2 linked regions of the Prosthecobacter debontii genome follow. The protein of the gene in region 2 interacts with the protein of the main gene of each other region in a pairwise test. Links are inferred from orthologs where the notes say so. Each region holds a gene or a part of one and is shown on either strand. Other genes may lie near its edges. The genes, in order: B5D61_RS16595 and purT.

Evidence for each region.
Region 1: the proteins of purT (region 2) and B5D61_RS16595 interact in binary tests that used the Escherichia coli proteins (3 or more experiments, as listed by UniProt). The link is inferred for Prosthecobacter debontii from one-to-one orthologs.

What each region holds. Positions count from the first base shown.
Region 1 is NZ_FUYE01000011.1:175,643-185,144, reverse strand. What follows is about bases 6,697-9,502. They hold B5D61_RS16595 (polyprenyl synthetase family protein), read right to left. Parts: upstream 8,639-9,502; coding sequence 7,754-8,638; downstream 6,697-7,753. Other genes in these bases: B5D61_RS16585 (phosphatidylserine decarboxylase), read right to left, coding at 9,172-9,502; B5D61_RS16590 (helix-turn-helix domain-containing protein), read right to left, coding at 8,681-9,160; B5D61_RS16600 (3-deoxy-7-phosphoheptulonate synthase), read left to right, coding at 6,697-7,354. Outside these bases: B5D61_RS16625 (DUF3500 domain-containing protein), read left to right, coding at 1-884; B5D61_RS16620 (DUF4339 domain-containing protein), read left to right, coding at 975-1,529; B5D61_RS16615 (secretin N-terminal domain-containing protein), read left to right, coding at 1,662-3,926; B5D61_RS16610 (hypothetical protein), read left to right, coding at 4,024-5,439; B5D61_RS16605 (HAD family hydrolase), read left to right, coding at 5,483-6,274; more of B5D61_RS16600, read left to right, coding at 6,311-6,696.
Region 2 is NZ_FUYE01000019.1:8,363-25,202, reverse strand. What follows is about bases 7,407-10,246. They hold purT (formate-dependent phosphoribosylglycinamide formyltransferase), read left to right. Parts: upstream 7,407-8,155; coding sequence 8,156-9,337; downstream 9,338-10,246. Other genes in these bases: B5D61_RS21255 (efflux RND transporter periplasmic adaptor subunit), read left to right, coding at 10,096-10,246; B5D61_RS21260 (RDD family protein), read right to left, coding at 9,420-9,917; B5D61_RS21270 (muramidase family protein), read left to right, coding at 7,407-8,125. Also shown: B5D61_RS21305 (DUF1501 domain-containing protein), read left to right, coding at 1-1,078; B5D61_RS21300 (hypothetical protein), read left to right, coding at 1,155-2,135; B5D61_RS21290 (class I adenylate-forming enzyme family protein), read right to left, coding at 3,408-4,124; B5D61_RS21285 (amino acid ABC transporter ATP-binding protein), read right to left, coding at 4,292-5,029; B5D61_RS21280 (amino acid ABC transporter permease), read right to left, coding at 5,019-5,768; B5D61_RS21275 (N-acetylmuramoyl-L-alanine amidase family protein), read right to left, coding at 5,840-6,700; more of B5D61_RS21270, read left to right, coding at 6,764-7,406; more of B5D61_RS21255, read left to right, coding at 10,247-10,833; B5D61_RS21250 (efflux RND transporter periplasmic adaptor subunit), read left to right, coding at 10,842-13,046; B5D61_RS21245 (hypothetical protein), read right to left, coding at 13,055-14,482; B5D61_RS21240 (polysaccharide deacetylase family protein), read right to left, coding at 14,479-16,840. UniProt on the Escherichia coli protein: Involved in the de novo purine biosynthesis. Catalyzes the transfer of formate to 5-phospho-ribosyl-glycinamide (GAR), producing 5-phospho-ribosyl-N-formylglycinamide (FGAR). Formate is provided by PurU via hydrolysis of 10-formyl-tetrahydrofolate.

The sequences.
Region 1 (9,502 bases), on a different replicon or contig from region 2:
CGCCAGCCTCCGCCACTCAAGCCCCCAGAGGGGAAACCCTCGTTCAGCAGCTTTATGGCAGCCTGAAAGAAGACCAAAAGAAGCTGCTATGCTTTGGATGGGAGGATCCGCGGCGCCTCAAAGTCGATAATAACTGGCACATCACACCGCAAAAACTCCGCGATGTCTTGAGTGGTGATCAACAGGATCTGGTGCGCCAGATCTTCGATAGTCTCCACAGCGAGGCTTATAAAAAAGAGGTCTGGCGACAGTTCGACCAGGACAATAAGAGCGATGGCGGTTTTGCCAGTTCCTCCATGGCCTTGTTCGGCCAGCCGGGCAGCGGCCAGTTTGAGTTTGTGCTCACCGGACGTCACTGCACACGACGTTGCGACGGAGATAGTGAGGCCGGCACGGCTTTCGGAGGCCCCATTTTCTATGGGCATGCGGCCAACGGTTTTTATGAAAAGCCAGATCACGCTGGCAATGCCTACTGGTTTCAGGCAAAACGAGCCAATGAGGTCTTCCAGGCCTTGGATGGGAAACAACGACAGATGGCCCTGCTCGGCGAGGGCCGCGAAGAGACTGGAAACAAAACGGTACGTCTGACCGGCCGCACCACTGGACTGGACGGCATCCCGATGACCGAGTTGAGCGCTGATCAACAAGGCCTAGTGCGACAGGTCATTGGGGACCTGCTCGCGCCTTTTCGGCCGGAGGATTCTCAAGAGGCCATGAAATACATCGAAGCCGCAGGTTTTGATCATCTGCACATGGCTTTTTACAAAAACCAAGATGTCGGCAATGACGGGATCTGGGACGTCTGGCAGCTGGAAGGGCCTAACATGATTTGGTATTTCCGGGGAGACCCGCATGTGCACTGTTGGGCACACATTAAAAGTTAGGTTTTACGAAAATTTATCGAGAGCTGCTTGACAGGCCCGGGATTTGCTAGCGAACGTACTTCCCACGCAATCCTTAACTCCCGGCATAGGATGGAAGCGCTCTATTACATCTCAAAAGGCCAAAAGACCGTCGGACCGTGCACGCTCGACGATCTCTACAGCTACGTAGCATATGGTTCCGTACGAGACAATGATCTCGTTCGGAGGGATGGCTCCACAGAGTGGACGCCTCTACGCTCATTGAGCGAACTGGAAACAAATACGGCGGATCAAGCCAAGGACATCACGACACGCCGCCGCACAGCCCGCTACCGGGACTACGGCAAGGTGCCGGCAAATCGCCGCTCTGGAATCGTGATATGGCGCCTCATCTGGGGGTTCCTCATCGCTCCGCCGATGCTTTGGAAAGCCGCAATCTCGATTTATCAGGATCGGATCTACACGCCGAAAAAGGATGATCGTGGATACCTTTGTCAGTGGCCTCAATGGACCGAGCGTCTCGTGACGGGGATGCTCGTGCTCAATGGCCTCGTCTGGGTGACTCTCATTTGGCTCCTGTGGAAGGAAGCCACGCCGCTCGCTCGCGAAATCATTGCCATGTTCTCCGCGGGAGCTACCGCCTTGGCGGAATGGCTTGGCCAATAGAAATTGGCTCAGAATCCGCGCGCGTCGTGGATTCGATTGAAATTACCTCTTTGTTTGAATTTTAACAAAAACAAACAATTCCATTGCCTTTATCTCTATGGAAAATATAATAGATGTGATTTCAATCAATCCATGCGCGCGTTTTCAGCCTCTACCTCGCCTCGCGCCATCGTTAAGCGATGGTTGATCGCCGTGGCTGTGGCCGCTCTGATACTCGCCAGCGTGCACGCTCAGAGCCCGTCTGCCCTCAATGACAGCGCCACCATTAAGGTCAATTTTCCCAACTCACCCGTCCAAGCGATCATTCCCTTTTATACGCAGATCACAGGGAAGAAAATCATCTTGGACTCCGCCCTCCAGGGCGAGCCGCTCCGCATCATTTCCCCTGAGCCTCTGACCCGGAAGGAGGCGGTCGCCTTCATCGAGGCCACTCTACTGCTCAATGGCTATGCTATTGTCCCGGTGGATGATACCACGGTGAAACTCATCCATCACAGCGGTGGTAAGAGCCCCACACCTGAAGGGCTCAAGGTCTATAACTCCATCAAAGACTTGCCTGCAACCGAAGAGCTCTGCCACTTCGTCATGCCCCTGGTGCATATCTCGCCGGAAGAAGCCTCCAAGGCCTTTCAGCAAGTGATCAAATTGCACAGCTACGGGGCCATCATGCCGATGAAAAACGCAGCCGCGCTGATCATCACGGAAAACAGCACCACCATTCGTAGCATTTATGAGATCGCCCAGGTGATCGATGTACCTCCGGCGGAGATCGCCAATGAGATGATCAAGCTCGAGCGAAGCGATGCCGAAAGCGTCGCGGAGATCATCAATGAAATCTACGCGGAGGAAGAGAAGACCGAAACTATCCCTGCTCCCGCCACGACAGCACCCCAAGTCGTCGCTGCCAATGGAGCACGTACTCCGGTCATCAATCCCATGGGGGCTGCGAATACGGCCAACACCAATCCCAGCGTAGCCAAGGTCAAAGTCATCCCCCACCGCCGCACGAACAGCTTGCTGGTCATCGCCCGCCCTGTGGACATCACCTACATTCGAGGTCTGGTGGAGAAACTGGATCAGCAGGCGGATGACGTGACCTTCCTGAAGCGCAAGCTGGCCTATCTGGATGTCGGTGACTTTCTCCCGGTGGCCTATAACGCCTTGGCGAAAGACACGGACATTCAGAATGAAGCAGGAGATGCCATGTCAGGAGGAGGCCGCCGTGGCAGCAGTGCCCGTCGGCCAAGTGCAAGCTCCAATACCCCATCCACGGATGCGGCTCAAAACGACTCTTCCAGCCTGAATCAACCTTACTTAGGCGGCTATGGTTTCAATACAGGCAGCCAACAGACGAGCCGTGCAGAGCGCAGCCTGCTGGATGATCCGGATGTGATCTCCGCTCCCGAATCTCTGATCGTCGGTAAGACCCTCCTCATCGCCGATCCTCAATCGAATAGCCTCGTGGTCAGCGGCTCCCCCGAGCACATCGCGGTGATTGATCAACTCATCCGTGAAATGGATGTGCGCCCGCAGCAGGTCTACATCAGCACCATCATTGGCCAGCTCAACTTGGGCGGCGAGTTCAACTACGGCTTCGACTTCCTGAATATGCTGGATGACTTCACCATTCGGCAAAAAGACGTCAGCCAACCCAGTAGCTCGACTGCGCTAACAGGGGCCCTAGACATTCCCTTCAACATGGAAAACTTCGGCACCAGTTCCATGAGCTTTTACGGTCAACTGGGATCCCTCAGCCGGTATGTCAATCTTCTGGAAGGTAACAAGAACTTCAAAGTCCTCTCCAGCCCGAGCATGTTCACCACGAACAACGGTAAAGCGGTCATCTCCAGCGGCCAACGCATCGCGGTGCCAGTGAATATTCTCTCCAATGCCGGCATCAACAACATCGCCGCCACCAGTGCTAGCATTGATTATCGGGACGTCGTGTTGAAACTCGAGGTGGTCCCCCTCATCAACAACGACAACGAGGTCACCCTGCGCATCGCTCAGGTGAACGATAACATCGTGGGAGAGCAAAACATCTCGGGGAATACGGTCCCCACCATCGGCACCCAAGAGTTGCTCACCACAGTGACGGTCCGAGACGGTTCCACCATTGTCTTGGGCGGGCTGATCACCGAACGCACGGGCAACAGCGAGCGTGGAGCTATTTTCCTGCGCCGGGTGCCCGTCTTGAAGCACCTCTTCGGAACAACGGAAAAGACCACCACCCGGGATGAACTCCTGATCTTTATCCAGCCCAAGATCATCAATTCCACGGCCCCGCTCGATAGCCCGAACACCATCGAATCCAAGCGGAGCACGATCATGGAAGAGACCATCCGGTTTGGTATGCCTCTGGACGAGGTGCCGAAGGCAAAGCCCTATCAAAAGTAGCCTTCGCAATAAAGAAAAGGCTTGGGCTAAAACAGAGCCCCATTTTCCTTTTGCATCCCATCCTCTTAGCGTGCCATAAGAAAGGTATTCCCCTTCTATGGCCCCCGCCTCCACCTCCAGTCCCTACACCTGGCTGCGTTGGCTCGTCTTTGGTCTGATCCTGGGGGCTCTCGGCACGGGCTACGTTCAACTGGCGGAGAAAGACATCCTGAGCATCTCCGAACGTCAGCTCAGCCCTTTGGAAACCCGCCATCTTTCTCTGGCTGAGGCCACTGCGGAAGATCTACGCCCCGACTTCCGAGAGAGCGTTTCGGCACCGCTGAAAAAGCTCGCACCGCACCGCACGGACGGTCTCATTCAACCGCTCAGTCCCTGGCTAGCCGCCTGGATGCTGGATCCAGATCACCCAAAAGAATCGCTGGCTTACATCACCTGGTTTCGCACCGGTTTGACCGCCTCTTGCCTTATCCTTCTGGGACTGGCCTGCATGCGCTTTTTTGCCCTGCCTGCCACGCTTCTGGTCGTGACCCTCACCGGATTCCACGGCTGGGCCGAGACCTTGTCGCACTTCACGGGAGCCACGCTCTTCCAACTGTTCTTTCTGCTGACGTGGCTGGGCTGCGTCTATGGCCTGCAGCGGAATTCTCTATGGGTCTATGGGGCGGTGGGGGTCTTTGGAGGCCTCGCTTACCTTTCGCAGGACCGTATTCTGCCCCTCTTGGTCACCTTCATCCTGGTGACGAGTCTGCGGGCCTTTTGGGGATGGTTGTCTGCGCATTGGCGGCTGGGAGAAGGCACCACCCTGTGGCTACGGGACAATCACCTGTTTGGCTTGATCTTACTCGTGGCGGCTTTTTGTGCTGTCAGCGGCCCCCGCCTCACCGAGGCCCACCAGAAGTTCGGAGATGCGGCTTTTCAATATGTGGATCACATCCGCTGGCTGGATACCCCCGCCGAGGGAGAAGCCTGGATTGAGGCTCATCCAGACCGTTCAAGCCTGAAAAAGGTCCCTGCCCTGGAACGCCCTACAGCCCGACTGTATTTCCAGAGTCACGCCTCGGAACAGGTGCAGGGCCGCCTGCTCAGTGGGCTAGGACGCGTCATGACCCAGTGGCAAGGTCACGGCGGAGAGGCCCTCGCCGTGCTACTAGTCCTCCTCATCGTGACGGTGCTCGCCTGCTGGTGCAGCACGCCCCGGGCCTGTCATGCCGGGGAGCGTCTGCATCCCGAGACCGCCACGGCAGTGATCTTCGTGGTCGCGGCCACAGCCGCCTACCTCATCATCGCCGCCTGGGATTCAGCCCTGGTGGAGATACGCTACCTGCATGCACTCACCGGGCCTCTCGCCCTCAGCTTACTGTGGGGCTACGAAAGCGTGCTCCGCCGCGCCCGGCGCCGGGGGGCCGGCCCCATGCTGACTGGCGGATACCAGGCGGTGCTGTGGGTGTTGCTCGGAGCGACATGGTTCCAAATTTGGCAAACTCACCCCGAAGCACTGCCCAGCCTGCCTTGACTTGACTCTCTCTCCGCCAGGGTGGACACCTTTCACTCCCCCAATGTCCGCCCGTAAGCCCACGTTCATCCTCTCCTTCGACTTCGATGGCACGCTGGTTCATCCTGAGAGCACCCCCATTTTTCATCCCATGCTGGGGCAGATGATCCAGCAATTACGGACCCAGGGGGCCGCTTGGGTCATCAATACCGGTCGCAGTTTACCTCAAACGCTTCAAGGCTTGGCCCAATACGGCATCTTCATGGAGCCGGACTACATCATCGCCATGGAGTGCGATATCCATAAGCCCGGCCTGTTCAGCAAATGGACGGACTTCGGCCCCTGGAATAAACAGGCGCGGAAAGCCCATGAGCGTTTCGTGAAAGAGCACCGCGCCTCTCTGGACGCCATCCGCCACATGGTGGAGAGCCAGACTCAAGCCCAATTCCTCGCCGGTGAATATGGAGAGTTAGGCATCGTGGGCAGCAGTGAAGAAGAATTGGATGCTATCTGCGCCTACATTGATACCCATGCCACGCAGTTCCCTGACATCGGTTACCATCGCAATGGCATCTACCTGCGCTTCTCCCACAGCGGCTACAGCAAAGGCACCGCTCTGAGTGAACTGGCCCGCCTGCTCGGGCTGACTGCCAATCATTGCTTCGCGGCAGGGGATAACCTGAACGATCTCTCCATGCTCAATCCCCTTCATGCCCGTATGATCGCCACCCCCGGCAATGGCCTGCCCGCTGTGAAGCAGCATGTGCAGAACCATGGCGGTTTTGTCGCCACGCGTTACGCCAGTGAGGGCATGATCGAAGCCCTGTCCCATTTCTTTGGCGGTCAAAAGGCCTAACCAAACGTATCCCTACCTTCCCGTCTCGTCTCTGTCATGAATTCCACGGCCAACGTCCACATCGCTTCCAACATCCCCCTGCCCGCGCCTCGCGCCCTGGTGGCCGAGATTCCGCCTTCCGAAAGCCAGGCCGCTTTCGTGAGCCACGCTCGGCAGGAGATTCGGAACATCTTGTTTGGAGATGACAAACGCTTCCTGGTCATCGTCGGCCCCTGCTCGATCCACGATCCCGAAGCCGGCCTCGAATACGCCACCAAACTGGCCAAACTGGCTGAAGAGCTCAAAGACCGCCTCTGTATCGTCATGCGCGTCTATTTTGAAAAACCCCGCACCACCGTGGGCTGGAAGGGGCTGATCATGGACCCCGATCTGGACGGCACCTGCAACATCCCGGATGGCCTCCGCCTCGCCCGCCGCATCCTGCGCGATGTCCTCGAACTCGGCATGGCCACCGCCACCGAGCTCCTGGACCCCATCACCCCCCAATACATCGCCGATCTCATCTGCTGGAGCGCCGTGGGGGCTCGCACCACCGAATCCCAGACGCACCGCCAGATGGCCTCCGGCCTTTCCATGCCGCTGGGGTTCAAAAACGGTACCTTCGGCCACATCTCCCCGGCGGTGAATGCCATCAAGGCCGCCATCCAACCCCAAACTTTTCTCGGCGTCAGTGAAGACGGCATCGCCTCCGCCGTGACCACCAGCGGGAATCCCGACTGCCACATCATCCTGCGCGGCGGTGAGGACGGTCCCAACTATGGAGCCGACGACGTGGCTGAAACCCGTGCCGCCCTGGAGGCCGCGAAGCTCAAGCCTTCCATCATGATCGATGCCAGCCACGGCAACTGTGCCAAGGATCACACCAAGATGCCCCAAGTCTTCCGTGAGATCGTCCGCCAGCGAGCCGCAGGCGAGGACTCCATCATCGGTGCCATGCTGGAGAGCAATCTCGTGGGAGGAAACCAGAAGTTCCCCCGCCCTCTCAACGAGCTGACCCGCGGCCAATCCATCACCGACGCCTGCATGGACTGGGCCACCACCGAGCAAGCCCTGCGCGAAGCCCACGCCCTGCTCGGGTAAACCCCGACCTGACGCGATAACGCGCCTTCACACGGTCAGCTTCAGTCGTTGGACGGGTTTGTCCGGCATTGGACCTCCTTAACTCGCTGGATCAAGTTGCCGGATAACCCGTCTATCCGAGCGACGTAACGAGACCTCAAGGCCTTCGATCTACAAAACAAAGGCAGAGAAAGGCATGCCTTTCTTGACCGCCACATCCAAGGGCTGCCACCTCGCTCATGAGCCGGGTTATCCGGCAACGAGGGCGTCAGAAGAAAAGTCTCTCCCCAGCCGGACAAACCCAGCCTACGGTGGGACCGCTGTCCGCACACCCTGCATCGCTCCACGGACACTCTGCATCATGCAGCCTGAGACTGAAGGCCCCTTATGAGACTAGCAGCCTTTTAGTTGAGCGTGTTCTCAATAATCCCGAGCGAGCAGATAATCTGCCAGCTCACGGAGGCGGCCACCGCGATTGCCAAAGACTTCCAGGGCCTGATGGGCCGCTTGGGTGAGTCGATGGGCTTCATCTCGGGAGGCGTCCAGGCCGATGAGGGCCGGATACGTGGACTTCTCCGAGGTCAGATCCTTCCCGGCACTCTTGCCCAGCTTTTCACTGGTCTGGGTGACGTCCAGGATGTCGTCGATGATCTGAAAGGCCAGCCCGGTGGCCATGCCAAAGTCTTCCAGCGCCTTCAGTTCTTCCGGCTGGCAATCCGCACTCATGCCCCCGAGCTTCAGGCTCGTGGTCAGCAGGGCAGCGGTTTTGTTCTCGTGGATGAAACGCAGAGCCTCCAAGGGCAGCTTTTTCCCCTCGCCTTCCAGGTCGGCCACCTGCCCACCGACGAGGTGCAGACTGCCCGCCGTCTTGGCCAGCTCACGCACCAGGGCCGCAGCACTGTAGCGAACGGTCACTTGAGTCTTCACCACCAGTTCAAAGGCCAGCGCCTGGAGGGCATCCCCCGCTAGAACAGCGACTCCATCGCCAAACACCTTGTGACAGGTAGGCACGCCACGACGGAAGTCGTCATTGTCCATGCTGGGGAGATCATCATGGATCAGCGAGTAAGTGTGCAGGCACTCCACCGCAGCCGCCGCAAAGGAAGCCGCCTCCTTACTACCGCCACTCGCCTCCGCCGCAGCGAGGCAAAGAATCGGGCGCAGCCGTTTGCCACCCGCGAAAACACTGTGGCGCATCGCCTTGTGTATCGTCGCCGGAGCGGTCTCGGCAGACGGGATCAAACGGTCAAGCACGCCATCCACATAGGCACAACGGTCGGTGAGGTAGGTTTTGAGATCAGACATTTAGCGAACAAAAAAGAAAAATAGGACGGGGTTCTGAACCCATCAGTGGTGGTTACGGCGAAGGTCCTCGGCCAGGTGCTTGAAGTCACCCGCCTCACACCACTTCACAAAACGCTCCGTCAGGCGCTTCAACTCATCCCACTCATGACGAATCTTCTCGGACTCGTCCGGGCTGATGGTGTTATCCGCCGCCGCGTGGCTGATCGCCGCCAGCAGTCCAGCGAATTGCTGCACGATCTCCTGCGTGGCTGGCATCACCTCCCGGCCCGGCGCTTTCCCTGTGGGAGGGTTCCGTACAAAGACGCCGCCAGCCTGCTGGCAGAGCCATTGGATGAGATGATCGTTGCCGGTAAGCTCATACAGCTGCTTCACGCGATCCAGCGGATTGGAGGCACCACTGCCCTCCTCTTCATCGCGCTGTCCCCACTTATAGACCAATGAGAGAGAGACTCCCATCTGGGCTGCGATTTCTTTGACGTGGGCCTTATCCAGCGCCTGGCGAATGACTTCGTGGGACTCCATACGCCCCTTTTTCACGAAGCCGGGCCGCTTGGCAAGCTGGAATCCCTAGGTTCGATGGCAAATCCCGCCACATCCCCCATCCGAGCATAGACTTCACGCCCCTGGGCACTCTGCTGTAAAAGATCGTCCGAAAACTGGATGCGGCCCGGTTCAAAGATCGTGATGAAACAAGACCCGCCGAAGCGAAAATAGCCTTTTTCGTCCCCCTTCAAGACCGGCGCATCTGCGGGAGACGTGTGAACGACGGACCCCACACAAGTCGCCCCGACTTCCAAGAGCAACACCTCACCGAATTGCCCCGTCTGCAGGCGAGTGACGTAACGCTTGTTCTCCCAGAAAATG
Region 2 (16,840 bases):
TCAGAGCGGGCAGGAGATGTCTGAGCTACTGCCTCATCTGGCCACCGTAGCTGATGAGATTTGTGTGCTGAAGGGCATGCATACGAATGAGATCAACCATGCTCCTGCACAGATGTTTCTGCATACTGGCTTCGGCCAGGGTGGACGCCCCAGCTTAGGCTCCTGGGTGACGTATGGTCTGGGCAGTGGGAATCGCGATATGCCCGCCTATGTGGTCTTGCTCTCGGGGCCGCCCGGAGGTGCTGGCACAGCGCTGTGGAGCACCGGCTTCCTGCCCAGCGTGTATCAGGGTGTGCAGTTCCGCAGCAGTGGCGAGCCAGTGTTGTTTTTAAACAATCCCAAGGGACACTCGGCACAGGATCGCCGGCAGGTGCTGGATGCGGTGCGGGCGCTGAATGAGCGCCAGCTCGGTCTGGTGGGTGATCCCGAGATCGCCACCCGCATCAGTCAGTATGAGATGGCGTATCGCATGCAGGCCAGCGTGCCTGAACTGATGGACATCTCTCAGGAAAACGCTGCCACGCTGGACATGTATGGCGCGAAGCCCGGGCAACAATCCTTTGCCAACAATTGTTTGTTAGCCCGCAGACTGGTGGAGCGCGGTGTGCGCATGGTCCAGCTCTATGATTCTGACTGGGATCATCATGGCGGGCTGGATAAACGCTTGCCTGCTAAGGCCAAGGATGTGGATCAGGCCATGGCCGCGCTGGTGCGTGATCTCAAGCAGCGTGGCCTGCTGGATGAAACCTTGGTGGTCTGGGGCAGTGAATTTGGCCGCACGCCACTCCGTCAGGGCGCGGATGGGGAGGGGAAACAAACCGCCGCAGGACGAGACCACCACAAAGACGCCTACACCATGTGGCTCGCCGGAGGAGGCGTGAAGGCAGGCGTCACTTACGGCCGCACCGATGAGATGGGCTTCAATGTGGTGGAGAATGGCGTGCATGTGCATGATCTCAATGCCACGCTGCTGCATCTGATGGGGCTGGATCATGAGCGACTTACCTTCCGCTATCAGGGGCGGGATTTTCGGCTCACCGATGTGCATGGAGAGGTCGTGCGACCCATCCTCGCCTGAGGCTCCAATGTAAGATTTTTGTTTGTTGTTGGATTTTCATGTCTTCGGCTTTATCGGGGAGGCTAAGTTCACCTTGATGAGCGCTTGCCCTGAGATCATTCCTTACCAAGACGGCGTCGTTGCGCGTGAAGCCTTGGCGGAATTTCTGCATCAAGGCTGGCCTGATGTGCCAGTGAAACTCTGGCGGCAGCGCTTCACCCACTGGTGGGATGAGAATCCTGTCCGCAGCCCCCAGTCTCACCTGGGTTACGTGGCGCTGAAGGAGGGGGAAGTCATCGGCTTTGCAGGGGGCATCCCGGCCCTCTTTGCGTGGCAGGGGCAGCCTGTGCAGGGCGGCTATGCCACCAGCTTCCGGGTGCATGAGGATTACCCCCGGATCGCCGCAGAGATGTTTCTCGCTCAGCGGGAACTGATGAAAGAATACCTCATCGTTCACTCCACTCCGCTGCCCCGTATCCGTGAGGCATTGCTCAAACTGGGTGCCCGTGCGGAAACTCAGATCACCTGCCATTATCTCGCCCTGGGAAAACTGGCCTGCTTCAATGGCTTGCAGAGCTGGCCCTCACTGGACCCCAGCCTCCGTGTCATCAAGGACTTGACCGAGGTGCATCAACTCGCTCGGCCTTATCGCGATGCGGAACGACTGGAGAAGTGGGTCTCCTTGGACTCTTTAAAGTGGTATCAAGCCTCTCCCGTGAGAAAGCACCACTTCGTTGGGGTGGTGGATGCTCAAGGCACCCTGAGTTCCTTTGTATTCATCACCCCACGTCGTCGCAAAGGGCTGCCTGCCTGGGACGTGGTGGAGACCTTCACCACGCGTGAGGAGAGCCATGAGCTGCTGGCCCTGATCGGGGCGGTCACCCAAGATCCGGGCTTACTCCCCTACGACCATGGGCGTTTGCTCACCATTGCAGACTTCGAGCAAGAGCCTGCGTTCTTTGGCATGCCCGCCCTGCTCCGCAGGCAGGAAGAGGTCTGCCACTATTTCCTGCTGCCACCCGCTTTCCAGCACGTGCGTAAGCACACCGTGCTCGCTGAGGGCGACATCGGCATGTGATTCCATGGGCATCTGATCCGTCAAGGACGGGCATTAACTTGATGCCCAGATGAAATCTTCCCTTGCATGAGGCCGATCCTTCTCGAAATATCCAGGACTCCAGATGCATGGATAGCTCAGTGGTAGAGCGGCTCGTTTACACCGAGTTGGTCGGGGGTTCGAATCCCTCTCCGTGCACCATTTTTAGGCGCTCTGGCTTATAAAGCCCCACGCGAGCGCAGATCAGCCTTGTTCTACAAAAGCGGGGTTCCGTGGTGAGCTCGCCCGATCCTATGAGATGGGTTTAACGCGAGAAGGCACGAAATCCCGGCGAGACACCTGAAATCAAAACAAGCCCGTGGGTGCTGATCGAGACCCGATTTGTGTGAAGCTGTCGATGCCTTGTTTCAGTTTGCCTAACCGGATGTGTTTCGATGGAGATGGGCTCGATCTGAAAAGTTGCAAAGTTGCCCAGCTATACACGGCAACTTTGCAACTTTGTCAGGAGATGCCTCAAGCTTGTCTGAAAGCCAGCTCGGGATTTCGGCATGTCAATGTTTCCAAGTTTCCATGTCTAGGGATGGAAACATTTCTTCACGGTCATGGAGGACCTGATTGACCTTCGTGGAGTGGATAACCCACCGTCTCAACGCCCCTCGATAGACGTGTGAAAAAGTTGCCAAGTTGCCGTAGCTAAGCACGGCAACTTGGCAACTTTTCGATCTCCCTTCAGCGGTCGTCGATCAGAAGGATTGAATGAGGTTGTCTGGCTCTCCAAGTGCCAGCACCTTACATTCAATGATAGCTAACAAATGATGTGATTGTGGGTATCTCTTCATATCATTCATACCCTCTTTAGCGTTTAATAGTGACATAATGACACATATATTCGCTAAGGCCTACGCAGGGTTGTTCGAATACGTCCACGAGCTCTCACCAGACAGTGATGAGGACTCAAAGTTGCCGAGTTGCCGTGCTTAGCTATGGCAACTCGGCAACTTTGCGATGGGGTGTTAACGGAGCGTAAAAATTCGATCAGAAGCCAGCCCTGAAATGTTTCCAAGTTTCCATGTCTAGGGGTGGAAACATGGAAACATTTTCCCTGGTATGCGTCATTTTGCCTAACAGGTTGTATTTCAACGGTGAACGGTAAAAGCCCGAAAAGTTGCCGTGTATAGGGTGGCAACTTTGCAACTTTTTGAAACCTCCCTTATCCTCGCCAAGCAAACGCCCAAGCCTCACGAGTGGAAGCTTGGGCGATTAAAGGAGCCTCGAATAGTGAGGCGGACGATGTTACGCGGCTGCAGGCAGGGCCTCAATCTCATCCATGGCGCTTTCAAAGACGGAGAGGATGTCTCGGCTCGGCGTGGTCTGATGGGAGAGGATGCTGCGCACTTTATCGTGAGAGAGGAGCACACCGCGCTGATGGCCTTCGTTGGCTCGGTCAGAAAACACCAGGAAGGCAGGATCTTCAGACTTACCTGGGAAACGCATGCCCCAGGCAGGACGAGTTTCCATCACTTCACTGAAGTCAGCCTCATCCCAGTTACCGCCGTTGAGGCCTTCGCCCAGCCAGACGGTGAGGATGTTGTCCGCCACAGCTTTGAGATGGCGGCTTGTGCGCTCGAGGAAAATGCACACCGGCTCAGCTTCTTCCAGGATCTCTTGGAAAGCGGGCTGACGAATCTGCGGGGAGATTACGGAGATCACAGCGCCAATGTGAGCCACAGCGAGGGTGATCAATTGCAAATCCGGGCTGTGACGCAGAACGGTGACGACTTTGTCGCCACGATTTACACCGTTCTGCTGAAGCCAAGTCGCGATGCGCAGGACGTTCATCCAGGCTTGCTCGTAGGTGAGTTCCATGCCGTCCACCGTGAGGGTGGTTTCCGGCGTGCGCTCGGCGGCATCCGCCAGGAAAGCGCTAAGGTGGAAGGGGCCTTTGGGCCGTGCATCCATCCAGGGGGAGACACTAAGACCGGTCTGAGGTTCTGGAAGATTTAGCATCATATGGATTTTATAATGAATGTGAATCTTAGCAACAGGAATTCCCGCATTTGGGGGTGTTTACAGAGGCGCTACTCTGTTTTTAGAAAGCAGTTACCAAGTTTATAATTTTTTTGAACTGAGCTTCATCATCGGATGCAGCTTAGTCCGGGCCAATGTGACTGGCGGATTCAACGATATTTTAAGATCGCCGTCAAATAGTCCTTCGCGAAAGATGACAATGGATCAGTAAAAAACTTAATTGCTGGTCGAGATTCGAGGATTTTTCCTTCTGCGAGGAAGACCACCCAGTCAGCCACCTGTTTGGCAAAGCTGACTTCGTGCGTGGCCAGAACGATCTGTTGGCCATCCTGGGCCAGTTCGCGGATGACATCCAGCACCTCCCCTGTCATCACCGGGTCCAGAGCGGAGGTGGGCTCATCCAGCAGGAGGAGGCGAGGTCGGGAAGCCAGCGCGCGCGCGATTGCGGCCCGCTGCTGCTGCCCGCCGGAGAGTTCGGCTGGGCGCTTGTGCGCATGGTCGGCGAGGCCCAGACGCGTCAGCAACTCGTGGGCGCGGTCTTGGGCGGCAGCCGTTGTGAATCCGTGCACGACGGTGAGCGGTAGGGCCACATTTTGCTGTGCGGTCAGATGTGGAAAGAGATTGTAGCCCTGGAAGACGAAGCCGTTTTGCCGTAGGGTGCCGAGAGCGCCAGCCGGGTCGTGAGGTAAGGCTTGGTCATTGACCCGCACGTCCCCGGAGTCAGGGATGAGCAGGCCGCCGAGCACACGCAGGAGGGTGGATTTTCCCCCGCCGCTGGGACCGAGCAACACCACGACACGGGCATCATCACCGGTCTTGAAACTAGCGCCATCCAGCGCGGCGAAGCTGCCATAGCGTTTCACCACGTTCAGAGTTTCAAGTTTCATAGGCGAACCTCCTTTCCAAGCGCCCGGCATACCAGGAAAGGGGCAGTGTAACGATGAGATAGGCGGCAGCCAAGGGCAGGTAACCTTCGAGCGCGGTGTAGCTGCTGCTGTTCAAAATGCGGACCTTTTGCACCAGTTCCTCAATGGCGATGACGGAGAGCAGCGAAGAGTCCTTGATGAGGGAGACGAGCTGCCCTGTGGTCCCCGGTAGAGCGCGCCGCACGGCCTGGGGGATGATAACATAGCGGTAGGTCTGCACCGTGTTGAAACCCACGGCCCGGGCCGCCTCACGCTGGGTAGCGCCGATGCTCTCTACGGCTCCGCGAAAGATCTCGGAAAGATAAGCCCCTTCAAACAGCCCCAGCAGCAGGGTGCCCACCAGCAGCTTGTCATTCACCTGGAGCGCCGTGGCGATGATGTAGTAGCCGATGAGGAGTTGCACCAGGAGGGGAGAGCCTCTGAGTAACTCGACCACGCCAGTGGCGAAGAGGCGAAGTGGCAAAATAGGACTGCGCCGACTCAACATCAGGGCGAATCCTACGAGCACGCTTAAAACCATGGCTACCACTGAAATAGCCATAGTGGTCAGCCAGCCCCATGCGAATTGATAGCGATAGGTCCAGACACTTTCCCAATTCCACCGGTAATGCACCGTGCTGAAGGTGAAATATAAAGCTAGCGCAGCCGCCGTTAGCAGGACCAAGGTCCAAAATAGGCTACGGGCAGTGAGGGAAAGCATGGGAATCAAAAGAAAGCCGGAGGTTTATAGCATGAAGCATTAAGACTGCCAGCCTCGGTGTCGGCTTGGTGCTAAGGAGCAGTGGTTTCTGCGCCCGCTTCCTCTTGAGTGGCGGCCAAAGCCGGATCACTCAGGGCCTCGATCCCCTTGCCAGGCTGGTTTTGACGCGCCTGGAGGAAGTGCCTCAAGCCTGTGCTGATGCCCTGGATGAGCTGCTTCTGATAGTCCGCTTGCTTCAGTTTCGCCGCTTCATCGGGATGGGTAAGGAAGCCGCACTCCACCAGCACGGCTGGCACCTGGGTGCGGGTGACCACCGCATAGTTCCGCTCCTTGATGCCCCGGTCCACCGCCTGGGTGAGCGTGCAGAGCTGCTGCTGGATGGAGGCCGCCAACCAGCGTCCGCGCAGATCCTTCACCGCGCTGGAGGTCAGCTTCCACCGGGCTTGGAGGGCGCGCTGAGCCGCCAGTGTCTTATGCTCCGTGAAATAGGTCTCGATGCCGCTGACGTCGGGATTGGCACTGGTATTGAGGTGAAGGCTGATGAAGGCGTCGGCTTGGAGATCGTTGGCGATGGCGGCCCGCCCCTCCAGGGGGAGAAAGACATCACTCTCACGGGTCATTTTCACACGCATCCCATGGGCGAGCAGTTGGCCGCGTAGGTCCAGGGCCAGCTTCAGGGCCAGTTCCTTCTCCAGCGCCCCTCCGGCAACAGCACCGCCATCATGCCCCCCATGCCCCGCATCCACCACGATGAGCGGAGCGTCCATCTGCCAGGGGTTGAGTTGAATCCCTGGGACGGCCTCCAGGCGATCGGAAAGCCAGCCCAATGTCAGAAAAACCGCCCCGAGGGCCAGGTAAGACAGCGTCCCGCGCAGATATTCCCCGAAGAGGGTATCCTTTACTGTGGCAGGGCTGGACCGACGTTTTTTCAAAAAATTGTTCGTTATTTTAAAATATCTCTTGGCCTTAACTATTATAATCACTAAAATGCGCGCATGAAAGCGCTGCCTGCTGTTTTTTTCCCGAAGCACCCGCGTTGGCTCTTAGCGGCTCTTGCCATCTGGACCGCTCCGCAGGTGCAGGCGCAGAATTACCCTCCAGCAGGTGCTGGCGTGGGTGCCCCTGGGGCCGTCCAGCAGCCTTACTATCGCCAGGCTGGCTCCGCCTATGTTCCCCCGGGAACGACACGGCAGGCCACCCTGAACTCGACACCTCAATACCAGCCCGGGTTTGGCACGCCGCCGAACTACAAGCCGCCGACGGTGAAACCCACCTCGACCCCGAGCAAGCCGAAGTCCCCCACCAGCAACACCTCTTCCACGACCAGCACGCGTTCAAAACCCGTGAGCCTGGAGACGAAGGTGGCGCGTCTGGAGAAAAATGACGCCCGCCAGGATCAGCGGCTAAACCATCTGGAATTTGGCAAAGGCGGCCAAGGCCAGGGCAGCAGTCACGCCGACGGCGGTGTTTACACCGTGCGCCCGGGGGATACGCTGTGGCGCATCGCCGAGCGGCACAATACCAGCATCAATGAGCTGAAGGCGGCCAATCGTATCTCGGGAGAAACCATCACAGTGGGGCAGTCCCTGATCATCCCTGGCTACAGTGGCATCTCGCTGCTGCAGGAGTCGCCCTCCGGCGGAGCCCACATCGTGCGTCCAGGAGATACCTTTTCCCAGATCGCTCAGACCCATGGGCTGACCATGGACACGCTGGCTCGGGCTAATCCCTCCGTTTATCCCGACCGCCTGCTGGTGGGAGAGCGTATCGTCATCCCCGGTCAAAAGGTGGGCACCACCCCCGCCGTGCTGCCCAATGAGCGCCAGAGCATGAGCGCACGCCTGCACATTGTGAAACCTGGGGAAAGCCTGGGGGCCATCGCCAAAGGCTACGGTGTCTCCACCGCCAGCATGGCCGCCGCCAATAAGCTGAAAGACGCCAATCTGATCGCTCCAGGTCAGAAGCTCCTCGTGCCGGGAGGCTCTGCGTCTCCCGCCCCACGCAGTCCTGCTCCAGTGTATCCACCAGCGGATTCAGATACGGTGCCTCTGCCTGGAGCGGGGCTCTATGCCACCTCTCCAGCCCCCGCTCCCACCCCGGCGCCCCAGCTTGCCACGGTGGCTCCGGCACCGGAATCTGCGCCAGCGCCGAAGCCAGTCTCCGCTCCCGTCAGCAGCAATCGCCGCGGCATCGTGGCCTACCGCCTGGAGCGTGGGGATGACATCCATACCGTCTCCAACCTCTTTAACACCACCCCAGAGAGAATCCGTGAGCTGAACAAAATGGCTCCAGATGCCAAACTGAAGGAGGGGGATGAAGTCGTGGTTCCCTCCCTCGGAGCTGTGTCGCTGAATTGACGGGAGGCTCTCTTCGGTCAAGGGTGGCGCATGTCCCTCATCGGCACCCCACTTTCTTCCACTGCAACTAAAGTTATGCTCCTCGGCTCAGGTGAACTGGGCAAGGAGGTCGTCATCGAACTCCAGCGCCTCGGCTGTGAGGTGATCGCTGTGGATCGTTATGCCAATGCGCCTGCCATGCAGGTGGCGCACCGCAGCCACGTGATCTCCATGCTGGATGGTGAGGCCCTACGACGTCTCGTGGAGGTGGAAAAACCGAACTTCATCGTGCCGGAGATCGAGGCCATTGCCACGGATACGCTGGTGGAGCTGGAGGAGGAAGGCTTCACCGTGGTGCCCACGGCCCGGGCTGCCAAGCTGACTATGAACCGCGAAGGCATCCGCCGTCTCGCGGCTGAAGAACTGGGGCTGAAAACCTCCCCGTATGTGTTTGCCCAAACCGAAGAGGAATTCCGCGCTGCCATCGCCCAAATCGGCATGCCCTGTGTGGTGAAGCCCATCATGTCCTCTTCCGGCAAAGGCCAGAGCGTGGTGAAAACCGAGGCGGACATTGCCCACTCCTGGCAGTATGCGCAGGAAGGCGGGCGCGCCGGGAAAGGCAAGGTGATCGTGGAAGGCTTTGTCGAGTTCGATTACGAGATCACCATGCTGACCGTGCGCCACGCCAGTGGCACGTCTTTCTGCGCCCCGGTGGGACATACTCAAATCAAAGGCGACTATCGCGAGTCCTGGCAGCCACATCCGATGAGCGACAAAGCCCTGGCCGCCGCCGAGCACATGGCCGGTGCCATCACGGAGGCGCTGGGAGGCCGGGGGCTCTTCGGCGTGGAGCTTTTCATCAAGGGCGATGATGTGATCTTTAGTGAAGTGTCTCCGCGCCCGCATGATACCGGTCTCGTGACCCTGATTTCTCAAGATCTGTCCGAGTTTGCCCTGCACGTGCGGGCCATCCTGGGCTTGCCGATTCCGAACATTCGCCAGCATGGGCCGAGTGCCTCCTGCGCCGTCCTCGTGGAAGGAGACTCTTCCCAGGTGCAGTTTGGCCAGCTTGATCAAGTGCTCGCCGAGCCCGATACGCAGCTCCGTCTGTTCGGGAAACCCACCGTCAGCGGTCAGCGCCGCATGGCCGTGACGCTGGCCCGGGCAGACAGTGTGGAAGCTGCCCGTGGCAAGGCCCATCGCGCGGCTCAAGCGATGGAGATCAAGCTGTAAGCCGGGAGAACTTCCTTCCGGGTAAACGAAAAAGCCTCCGAGATCCTGGATCTTGGAGGCTTTTTAGTTGGAATGGTTTTTGTTAGGCGGTCACCACCTTGCTGTCGGCGATGTCATCGTGCAGGGTGTTATGACCACTGCGGAAGATGCACAGGGCATCGACGATGACGGCGATGCCGCCGATGATGGGGATAACGGATGCCACCCACACAGGCAAAAGCCGATGCGTGAGGATACGGGTGCGGTCGATAGGCGCGCCACTTTTACGGACAATGCGGATCTTCATCACCTTTTTGCCAATGGTCTGGCCTTGGAGCAGGAAGTTCCAATTGATGCCGAGGATGATGGCCATGGTGAGCAGGCTCCACAGAAAGGGCTCCAGCATACTGACGGTGCCCGCAGAGACGCGGGTATAGTAGCCGGCGATGAGCTGACAGACCGCCGTGATGCCGCCTGCAATCAGGCCATCGACGATTTGAGCGACCAGGCGGATCCACGGCGATGCCAGCGGCTGCGTGGTGGGATCTGAAGGTGGAATGATATCGGCCTGAGGGGGCAGGTAGGGATTAACTTCGCTCATAGGAATCAGTGGTATTGATGTTATGGATTGACGCGACGGACCCGATGGGGTGCTGGATAAGGCAGCAGCCATCCGGCCAAGGCTAAGAAAACCGGACCGCTTTGACAAGCCAAGAGATGATAAGCTCTTTAAGTTCCAAGGTTGCTGTGAAGCGAGGTCATGCGTAACCTAAGCAGGAATGATTCATCCTTTTGGTTACCGATTTTGCCTGTTTGTCACCGCTCTATGGGCCATTGCCTCAGTGGGCAGGGCAGAGTCTGTGACCGGCTTGCTGCTGCCTCTCCAAGAAGTGAAGGTGGGCACGCCGGTGGAAGGCCTCGTCAAAGAAGTCATGGTGGATGAAGGGGATACTGTGACGGTGGGACAACCTCTGGTGCGGCTGGTGGATGATCTCGAAAAGATGGATGTGGAGCGTGCGGAAAAGATCTTGGAGAAGGCCAAATTTGACCACGAAGCCGCGCAGAAGCTGCTGAAGCAGGACATTGGCACGAAGGAAGAGGCCCTGCGCAAAAGTATCGAATACGACTTGGCCAAGATTCAGCGGGATGCCTCTGTGGTAAGGCTCCAGCAAAAGACCCTGCAATCCCCAATCCAAGGTGTCGTGGTGCATCGGGGTAAGGAGCCCGGGGAGTCGGTACAATTGCACGAAGTGCTGCTCCAGATCGTGCATATTCAGAAGGTGGAGGCTCAGTTTTATCTGGAGCCTGAGCAGATCGGCAGCTTGAAAACTGGGGTGCAACAGAAGCTGCATGTGCCTTCCATCACGGGCTCTCCCGAGGTGATCGGTCGAATCGTTTTTCTCGATCCTCGGCTGGATGCGGAGAGCGGCTTGTATCGGGTCAAGTTAGAACTGGATAATCCGGACCTGAAGTTAAAACCCGGCATGCGTGTTGAGGCGGACTTCGCCAAGCCCTAGCTGCTCACATGATGGAGATCCTGGATACCCCGGTGAAGGCTGAGCAAGAGCAGACGCGTCTGCTTGAAGCGCAGGTGCCCTCGGCCTTCCGGAGTGACCTCCAGATCAGCCATCAGGTCTTCGAGGGGCGCGCCTTTGTGATCATTAAGGACCCGCTTTCCTTGAAATACTTTCGGTTACCGGTAGAGGACTACAGCCTTGCCGCACTGTTTGATGGAAGGCGCTCGGTGGTGGAGATCAGGTGTGCTTTTTTAGAGGCTTATCCGCATGTGGCTTTGGCGCAGAGTGATCAGTCGCTCAATGAGCGGATCATCCAGTTTGCTCATGAGTTGCTCGTGGCCGGGTTTCTGGAGGCCACTGCGGTCGGTGCCCACAAGCAACTGCAACTGGAACGTTCCCGCCAGAGGCCCCAAACCCCGTGGGGGATGTTCATGAGTGCGCTGTTTCTCAAGATTCCGCTCTGGGATCCTGATCGGTTGCTGACGCGTCTGGAGAGGCCGCTGCGGGCGATTTGGACTTGGCGCGGGTTCGTCATCAGCCTAGTCATTTTCGTCGCTGGGCTTTCGGTTTTCGTGCTCAATTTCCCGCGCATTGCCCCCTCGCTGAATGATTTCCTGACCCTGCCCAATCTCGCGCTGGTGTGGGTGCTCACCATTGTGGTGAAGGTCATTCATGAATTCGGTCATGGACTGACGTGCAAGCATTACGGGGGGGAGGTGCATGAGATGGGGGCGATGGTCATTGTGTTCAGCCCGTTTCTGTATGCGGATGTCACGGACAGTTATCTTTTTCCACGTCGTCGGCATCGTGTCTTGGTGGCAGCCGCCGGGATCTACGTCGAGTTGGTGATCGCTGCCATCGCCACGCTTTTGTGGGCGGTCTCTCAGCTCGGGCCCGGGCAGCAGTTGCTGTTCAATCTGATGCTGATCACCAGTGTCTGGACGGTGCTCTTCAATGCCAATCCGCTGATGAAGTTCGACGGTTACTACATGCTGACGGACATTCTGGGCGTGCCCAATCTGCGCTCGAAGGCCCAACTCTGCGTGAGTGATCTGTGTCGCCGTTGGATCTTCGGTGGCGAAGCTAAGCCACAGGTCGAGCGGCTGTTGCCGCGGCAAAATCGCGGCTGGTTTGTCTTGTATAGTTTCGCCGCCCAGCTCTATCTGCTGCAGATCACGCTAGGGATTGCGATGATCTTCCACCATCTGTTGAAGCCCTATGGCCTGAGCTGGTTGGGAGATGCCATTGGGATCGGCGCATTGATCTCCATGTTGATCGTCCCTGTGGTTTCCTTTTTCAAACAGCAGCTCGCACAGCAGCGCCATCAGCCTTCACGTTGGCGGCGGCCTCTGACAGTGCTTGCGGGGGGCGTTGTTGTGCTGACCGTGATCTTATTCAGCCCCTGGCAGATCAAGGTGGAGCGCCCGGCCGTCATGCAGTCGGTGGAGCAGGATTGGGTGCGTGCAGAGGTGCCTGGGAAGATCGAAGAGATTCGTGTGCGGACGGGGCAAACGGTGCAGGCGGGTGAAACTCTTGCCGTGCTATCCAGCCCCCGTCTCAGCAGCGCGGTAACTGTGGGCAAGCTGGAAGTGGAGCGGCGCCGGAAGTATTTGGATCTCACCTTAGGGGCGAATGCTCCGGCCTATTATCAGCAAGCCAAGACCTCCCTGGCTGAGGCAGAGATTGCGCTGGTAGAAGCTCAGCGTCAGGATGAAAAACGCATCCTGAAGGCACCCCGTGCCGGAGTGGTGTTAACACCGGATCTTGATCGCTTGAGTTCGGCGGCCATGCGCCCTGGAGATGCCCTGTGTGAGATTGCGGACCTGACTCAACTACGCGTGTTCATCCCGCTCAATGAACGTCAGGCGCGTGACATCCATGCTGGCCAAAAGGTGGAACTACGGATGCGTGCCCGGCCTCAGGAGACCTACCTTGGCGAGGTGGTGGCAGACCTGAAAACCCCACCCACCACTGAGCTGCCGCCGAACCTCGTCGCCACGCTCGGAGGGGACATCGCGGCGCAGCCCGATGCTCAGGGGCACCTGAAACCGCTGGAGGTGATTTACGGGGTGACCGTGCTTCTCCACAATCCGGATGGGCACCTCCGACCGGGAATGACGGGGAGTGCCCGTGTGTATGGTGATGAACTGCCCGTCTGGCAGGTGCTCTGGCAGAGGATCTTGGACTTTGTGAGCCTGGATTACCGGCTTTAACCGCTCTCTCAGAGCTGCTGAAGGATCGTCATCTGATGTCGATCATCTTCGGTTAAAGATTGGTTAGGCAACTCCGCGTAGGCGCGCAAGGCCATGGCCGGCTGATGATCCTGGAGATGGGCTTGAATCAAGCGACGGCGGGCCGATACATCATCTGGGAATCGCCGGAGAAACTCCTGCCAAAGCACCGATGCGGAGCCCTGAGACTGAGCGGCTGCTGCTGCCAGAGTGGCGGCATAGTGAAGTTGGCGGTGATAAGGAGCCTGCCGCAGACGCAGAGCCAGCATGCGTTTGGCCACAGGGTGCGTTTGCGCGAGTTGAAGCACCGTGCTCTGAGTCTCCGCGCAGTCCAGGGCTGCGTTCAGTGCTTCGTCGAGTTGCTCGATCTGAGCTGGAGTTTTAGCCAGGGCGCAGAGCCTGGGCAAAGCACGTGGATCACGGGCTGCCACCAGCCGGAGAAAGGCCGCGAAGCTCACGGCATTGGGCTGCTCATCGTCACAGATGGAGGCGTAGCAGGAAAGCCAACGCAGGTAATTCGGCGAGATGTCAGACTGCTGCTGAAGCGCCTGAATGGAGAGCGAGTGCTCGGAAAAAGATTGCAGATGACGCTCCAGGTAGGGCAGAAAGCGCGAGCCCTGACGGGCTTGCTGAGCCGCCAACCAAGCGCGATCCAGAGCGTGTTCGGAGTAGGGCGCAGTACCAGCGAATTCCGCCAATTGCTGTGAGAGTGCTTCTTCAACATCTCCTGCCTCCATCATGAGCGAAAACGCTTGGTCCTTGGCTTCTTCGATCAGACTATCCTGCTCAGTGTCCGCATGGCGTTGAATCCAGAGACGCAGAGCTTTTTGAGCCGGACCGGTATGACGAGCTGTGCGTGCCGCCATGGTCAACTGGCGAAGGGTTTCCCAAGTGGCCCCTGGCAGTTCACAGGCACGCCCTAGAATGGTCACGGCATCGACGAGATCGCCTTGCCGCTGGGCGCGGCGTGCGAGGTCCTCCAGGATTGCCTGCCTCTGGTTGTCCGCCACCCGATCCCCGGCGGCGGCGATCATCAGATGCACCTCGATGAGGTCGATCTGGGGTGTTTGGGCTAACCAGGTGTGCAGAAGCGCGGCATTCCATTCGGGACCGAGGTCGGCAATCGGAGCTTTCTGAACGGTCAATTGACGGATTTGACGGTCAGGGGAAAAACTCAGCCAGGCAGCCAAGATTTGCACCTGTTCCTCAGGCATGCGCGCTAAGGCCAGGAGCGCCGGTAAGGCGGTGTCTTGAGGCGCAGCAGCCAGCCAACCGGCGATGCCTTCTTGCGCTGTAGGCTGTGAATCCCCTATCTCCGCTGCATGGGCGGATTTAGGCATGAAGCGCCACGTCCAGATACCGATCAAGACGGCATAAAGAACGAGGAGGAGAAAGGCACGGCTTCGGGTCAGTTTCATCGCATCGCCGCTTGTGGGGAGTTGAGCACCTGCACACGCACGGCGCTTTGCGCTGGGACCGTGACTTCGATCTGCCCCCGCGAATCTGCGGTGAGGAATTGCGGGTGATCGGTGGTGAAGACTTGGCAGACCGACCCGGGGGCAATCCCTGCAAAACTGAGCTCGACCGGACGCAGGTCCGCCACCTGAATCAGGGCGCGCTGCTGGCCCGCTTCATCATACCGGAGCTTGCCACTGGCGGACGTGAGTCGGAGATGAGTGGGCGTGCCCTGCGGGGTTAGCACCAACTCGGTGCGGCGACGGCCTAACGTATGAATGTAAAGATCCGGGCCACGCACGCTGTAACCGGCCAGACCGACGCTGCGGTCCAGATCTGGAATGCCGGCACTCACAGGTAGGCGAAGGGTGCGTGCCTGCCCGGCATTGACCAGAATCCAGTGCCCAGGGCCTTGCTCAAACAGGCGTGTGCGGGCGGCATCGCGAACGATCTTGGCGTGCTCGGCCAGTGTGATGGCATGCAGAGGCTGGGAGGCACACCAGTCGAGAATGTTTTCAGCTTCCCACAGCCTTTCCTCTGTTGCTGCATCACGAAAGCTGAAGATGGCATTCACCGGTTGCATCCAGCGGCTGGCGTTTTGTGCCTCTTCGTGGGCGATAAATTCGGCTGCCCTCAGGGCGCCTTGATGAGGTAAAGGTGTGAGCGTGAGGAGACTCTGATGCTGACCCCAGGTTTGCGCCATCTTAGCTGGCGATGTGCCAGGCAGGGTAGTGGTGGCGGTGATCCATGCATTTTCCACCCCCATGCGATGGCTAAACGCCACGGCTTCATCCGTAGGCCGCGCTCCTTGAGGCCACAGCATCAGGTCCACATGGCGTCCTGCAGGCAGCAGGCGGCGATGAACGTAGGCCATGGTGCCTGCGACCTCGCGCTCCATCTCCGGGCAGGTTTCCCAGCTCGAGGGGCGGCTCAGGCTGCCGGCTGCGGCATGCACCTGAGGCAGTGAGAAGATCGCCCGTGCGGCAGCTTCATAGCGCAGCGTATCCCGTGGGTCCAGACCTGGATTGGTGCCTCGCAGATCTCCTTCACACACGGCCACGGTGAACGGAAGCGAGTAGCGTGAGAGCAGTCGCTCGGTCAATGCCTCTGCAGCAAGCGGCAGTCCTTGAAGCGTTGTGGATTGGGTAAAGCCCTCACTATCCACGACCGGAATGAGCAAACGGCGACCATTTTGGCTGGCTACATCCATGACGGGAACGCGGGAATAGCGGCCTAACCAATGTTCGAGAAATGGCAGCGGGGCGATTTGTGGCCCGGCTTCTTTCGCCATGGCATCCAGCCACACTCCACCCCATGACGTGATAAAAACTTGATCGAAAAGAATGCCATCGGCTTCGATGGCGCTGAGGACCGAGGCTCCCGCTGGGGCACGCAGATCACGAAAACCGAGGGTCCGTGCGCGCATACTGCCCGCCTGATGCAACCAGGGGGAGGCGATGGGCTTGATGCTGGCCTTGCCTGTGACTGGGAGGGCTCTCCCGTTGCCACGTAGGCCTAGGGTCTGAGACCATTGGGAAAAGTCGGCGTCATTGCCCCAAGGGGCACCGGTCAGCAGCAGCGGGGCTCGGCGTTCCTTGAGGGCACGCACAGCATCGAGCAAGAAACCCTGCTGCTGGGGCTGAGCCTGGAGGTTGGCGTCCAGAATAAGCGCATCGGCTTGCTGCCATTCCTGCACTTGCTCCGGCTGCTGCATTTTCCCTGCATCCACATAGCTCACCTGCCAGCCTAACCACTCTAGCGATCCCTGCAGAACATGAGCGGTGAAGGTCTCCGATGCGGCTCCCGAGTGGATCACGACCACATGACGCGTGACCTCCACCAGTGGCCCCAGATGGGTGCCCTGGAGATCAGGAGTGGTAAAAAAGGGAACCGCACCCATGGCGCGAAAATGCTCGGTGTGCCGGGCGATCTCCTCATCCGTGACTGTCTCGGGTAAGGACTCCACCACCAGAGGTTGGAGGCCATGACGCTTCACCTCCCGGATGCGCTGATCTCTCACCGCTGGATTTTCAGCCCGCCCGATGAACAGCACGCCATCCAGAAAACGACGGCCTTCGGCCACGAGATCCAAACCGTTTTCGAGGATCAGTTGTTTGTCAGGATAGATGCGATCCAGTTCTTGAATGGCTTTCAAACAGGCCGCGCGCTCGGCATCCTGGCTGATGGTTTCCAGGCCGGTCAGGACGAATCCATCGAAACCCTGCTCCGCGGCATGTTGCACCATCTCACGCACCACCAGAGGCACCCAGTTAGGGTGCGTGGCGTCTAGCCGTGTCCAGCCTGCTTGGGTCGCCTCCAGA